Regions from separate parts of the Micromonospora sp. LHW51205 genome, predicted to be linked through region 2. Evidence: riboswitches for the same ligand, from Rfam matches in the RefSeq annotation. Region 2 holds a riboswitch; the other holds the start of a gene.
What was found. Region 2 has a riboswitch for thiamine pyrophosphate ahead of DQE82_RS11920 (ECF transporter S component). Riboswitches for the same ligand answer to the same signal wherever they lie in the genome.
Positions count from the first base shown of each region.

Region 1 (2,192 bases), on a different contig from region 2:
GACCAGCCGCCGCGGGTCGACCTGGTGATCACCGGGGGCCACCGCGCCGCCGCGCACGCGCGGCGCCAACGCCGGCTCGCGGTCGCGCAGCTCCGACGGGCGCAGCGGCGTGATCGGCAGTTCCAGGCCCTGCTGGTACGACCACAGCCGCCTCGCCTCGGCCAGGTCGTCGGCGGTGAGCCCGACGACGAGCGTGCCCTCGGTGCGATAGCCGATGTCGACGCCGCTCGCCTCGGCCAGCTCGGTCGCGAAGCCGGGCCAGCGGGCGGCGGACTCGACGAGCAGCGCGGTGAGTTCGTGCTCACCGAAGTACGCCTCGGCGACCGGCGACAGCATCCCGGCGGCCACCGACGACGCGCCCGACCCGGGCCGGTCGTCGTGCACCACCACGCGCAGTCCACGTTGCGCGCACCGCCACGCGATCGCCCACCCGACAGGCCCGCCCCCCACCACCGCCACGTCGTTAAGGAAGGGCCCCCTGTTAACGCCTCCGGTAGAGGAAGGGCCCCCTGTTAACACGTCAGGGCCCGCAGCAGCTCGGCGGTGGCGTGCGCGGGATCGGCTGCCCCGCTGAGCGCGCCGACCACCGCCACCCCGTACGCCCCGGCGGCCCGCAGCTCCGGCACGCTCGAGGCGGTCACCCCGCCGATCGCGATCACCGGCACGGTCACCGCTTCGGCGACCGCGCGTATCCCCTCGGGGCCGATCGGTTCCGGCAGGCCGGACTTGGTGGTGGTGACGTGGCACGGGCCCACGCCCAGGTAGCTCGCGCCCGCGTCCACCGCGGCCCGGGCGGTCACCGGTTCGCGGGCGGTCGCCCCGAGCACCGCGTCCGGGCCGAGCACCCGGCGCGCGGCACGCACCGGCAGGTCGTCCGCGCCGACGTGGCCACCGGCGGCGTCCACCGCGAGCGCCACGTGCAGCCGGTCGTTGACCAGGCACTGTGCTCCGTACGGCCGGCAGGCGTCGACCACCAGCCGGGCCAGCTCGTACGCCTCCCGGTCGGTGGCGTCGTCCTCCACGCGCACCTGCACGACGAGGTCTGCGCCCGCCACGGGCAGTGCGGCACGCAACACGGCGAGCGGGTCACGCCCCGGCCGGGTGTCGGTGATGAGATGCAGTCGTCCCAGGGACAGCACGGCAACGCTCCTCCCTGCGCCGGCATTACCCGGATCAGGTTCGACGGTCGGGGGCTCCCAGCCCCCCTCTCAGCCCGGTCCGCACCGGGCTCCCGTGGGTCACTTGCGGCCTACCGTACGACGCCTCCAGCCCGTACGGAAGCCCGGGTGAGGTTTTTCCCAGGAACCAGCCGTCCGCCGGATCGGGGCAGCGGGTGACCGTCCCGTCACGACACGCTGCCTGGGTGTCCGTTCCCGCCCGTGTTCCGCGCCGCCTGGAGATCCTGCCGTTCCGGGGCAGCGACGCCGTCTCCGAAGGGCTACTCACCTGGACGATGCTGCGCGGGCAGACCTGGATCCGCCTGCTGCCGGACGTGTACGTGCACCGCGACGGGTACCGCGCCGACGACCACCGGATGTGGTGCGAGGCGGTGGCGTTGCGCCTGCCGCCGGGTGTCGTGCTGGCGGGGCGCAGCGCCGCGTGGTTGTTCGGCGCGGACGTGCTCCCCCGCGACGCGCCGGTGACAGTACTGTTGCCGACTGCTGCGCGGCTGCGACCGCACCCACGGTTGCGGTTGGTCCGGTCACCGCTGCCGGAGCGGGACCGCACCCTCGTCGGCGGGCTGCCGGTCACCACGCCCCTTCGCACGGCGTTCGACCTGGGCCGGCAGGGCTCACTCGCCGAGGCGTTGGTCGCCGTCGAGGCGCTGCTGCGTCGCCGGGCCGTGAAGCTGCCCGCCCTGCGGGCCTACGCCGCCGCCCGGCCGGGCTGGCCGGGCGCTCCGCTGTTGCGCGAGGTGCTGGCGCTGGCCGAGCCGTTGAGCGAGTCCCCGATGGAGACTCGCCTGCGGCTGCTCCTGCTCGACGCCGGCCTCGGCCCGCTCACCGCTCAGCACGAGGTACGCGCCGGTGGACGCTTCGTGGCCCGGGTGGACCTGGCCTGGCCGGCGCTCCGCATCGCGGTCGAGTACGACGGCGACCACCACCGCGAACGGGCTCACTTCCGCCGGGACGTGGCTCGCCTGAACGCGCTGCGCGCGGCCGGGTGGCTCGTGCTCCGCTTCACCGCCGACG
Region 1 covers NZ_QMEZ01000012.1:153,980-156,171, forward strand. The annotation lists gene thiO (glycine oxidase ThiO) at 1-519, opposite strand, end outside; gene thiE (thiamine phosphate synthase) at 513-1,139, opposite strand; TPP riboswitch at 1,134-1,245, opposite strand; gene DQE82_RS29555 (DUF559 domain-containing protein) at 1,364-2,192, shown strand, end outside.
Region 1: linked by a shared signal. The riboswitch ahead of thiE (thiamine phosphate synthase) and the one ahead of DQE82_RS11920 (ECF transporter S component) in region 2 are both predicted to bind thiamine pyrophosphate.

Region 2 (2,192 bases):
CGCAGCGTGGCGGCGTTCCACGCCAGCAGCACCCGCTCCGCCGTACCGGGCTTACGGAACAACGCTATGTACGCGGACTTGACCTTCTGCCGCGGGTCGGTGGCGAGCGCGTGCCCCATCGCGGCCGGGTGCGGCACCGACACCGCGGTCAGCGTCCGCACCCGCTCCGGGTGCGCCGCCGCCAGACCCCACGCCACGATCGCGCCCCAGTCGTGGCCGACCAGGTGGGCGCGGGTCACCCCGAGGGAATCCAGCACGCCGGCCGCGTCGGCCACCAGCTCCGGAATCCGGTACGCCCCGACGTCCGCCGGACGCGCGCCGGGCGAGTAGCCGCGCTGGTCGAGCGCGTACGTGCACAGCCCGGCGGCGTGCAGCGCGGGCGTCACCGCGTCCCACTCGCCGGAGTGCTGCGGGAATCCGTGCAGCAGCAGGACCGGGTCACCGCCCTCGGGGCCGCCGGCGCGTACCTCGAACGTCAGTCCCCGCGCATCCACCAGCATGATCGCCACCATACCGACACTCGCCCTGCTGGGCCGGGGCCCGTGGTCGGTGCTAGCGTCTGCGACGAGACAACTTCACATCCGACAGGGGAGCGCACAGCGCTGAGAGTGCGGGCCGGTGCCCGCAGACCCTCGAACCTGATCTGGGTAATGCCAGCGCAGGGAGTTCGGTCGACCTCCAGCCGCGTCGCCGTCCGGTGACCACCGGGCGCGGCGTGCGTCTTCTCCTGGTTCACCTCGACGAACTGGGAGCCAACCGTGAACCACACCGACAGCAACCGCTGGCGTACCGTCGACATCGTCGTCGCCTCGGTCATCGCCGTCACCTTCGGCGTCGTGTTCCAGCTCTGGAACATCCTCTGGAAGGGCAGCGACGGGCCGTTCGCCTTCTTCGCCCCGCTCCAGTCGGTCATGTACGGCGTCTGGCTCATCCCGGCCGTGCTGAGCGCGCTCATCGTCCGCAAGCCGGGAGCGGCGCTGCTCACCGAGACCGTCGCCTCGGCCGTCTCGGTGCTGCTCGGCTCCCCCTACGGTGCGATGGCGATCCTCCAGGGCGCGGTGCAGGGCCTGGGCGTCGAGGCGGTCTTCGCGGCCACCCGGTACCGCCTCCACCGGCCGCTCACGGCGGCGCTCGCCGGCGCGTGCGGCGGCCTCTTCGCCACGCTGTTCGACGCTCTCTACTGGTACCCCGGCACGAGCTGGACGACGTTCCGGCTGCCCTACATCGCGTTCGGCGTGCTCAGCTGTCTGCTGGTGGCCGGCCTGGGTGCGGTGGCCCTCACCCGCGCGCTGGCGAACACCGGCGTCCTGGACCGCTTCCCCGCCGGCCGCGACCGAGCCCTGGTCTGACGGCTCGCCCCGCCCCGGTGATCAAGGAGTTTGCGTCCGCCGGGCACGGTTTTCCGGACGCGAACTCCTTGATCACGCAGGCTGGGCCGGGAGAGGGGGTGGTGGGCGGTGAGCGGGGTGGTGCTGCGGGGGTTCGGGTGGCGGCACGGGGGACGGAAACGCTGGGCTCTGCGCGGGGTGGATCTGCGCGTGGAGAGCGGCGAGCGGGTGCTGCTGCTCGGACCCTCCGGCGCCGGTAAGAGCACGCTGCTGGCGGCGCTGGCCGGGCTGCTGCCGGAGGACTCCGGCGAGCAGGAGGGCACCGTCGAGATCGACGGGCTGGACCCGCGCAAGGCCCGCGAGCGCGTCGGCATCCTGTTCCAGGATCCGCAGACCCAGCTCGTCATGGCCCGTTCCGGCGACGACGTCGCGTTCGGGCTGGAGAACCGGGGCGTGCCCGCCGGGGAGATCTGGCCCCGCGTCGACGAGGCGCTGCGCCGGGTCGGCTTCCCGTACGACCGGGACCGGCCGACCGCCGCGCTCAGCGGCGGCGAGCAGCAGCGGCTCGCCCTGGCCGGCACGCTCGCGCTGCGCCCCGGACTGCTGCTGCTGGACGAGCCCACCGCCAACCTCGACCCGGCCGGCGCCGCGCTGATCCGCCGGGCCGTCGCGAACGCGCTCGACCCGGACACCACGATGGTCCTGGTGGAGCACCGGGTCACCGAGGCGCTGCCGCTGGTCGACCGCGTGGTGGTGCTGGAACCGGGCGGCGGGGTGCGCGCCGACGGGCCGCCCGCTGCGGTCTTCGCCGCGCACGGCGACGCGCTGGCCGCCGCCGGGGTCTGGGTACCCGGCCACGTCACG
Region 2 covers NZ_QMEZ01000002.1:847,176-849,367, forward strand. The annotation lists gene DQE82_RS11915 (alpha/beta fold hydrolase) at 1-500, opposite strand, end outside; TPP riboswitch at 577-683, shown strand; gene DQE82_RS11920 (ECF transporter S component) at 759-1,349, shown strand; gene DQE82_RS11925 (ABC transporter ATP-binding protein) at 1,458-2,192, shown strand, end outside.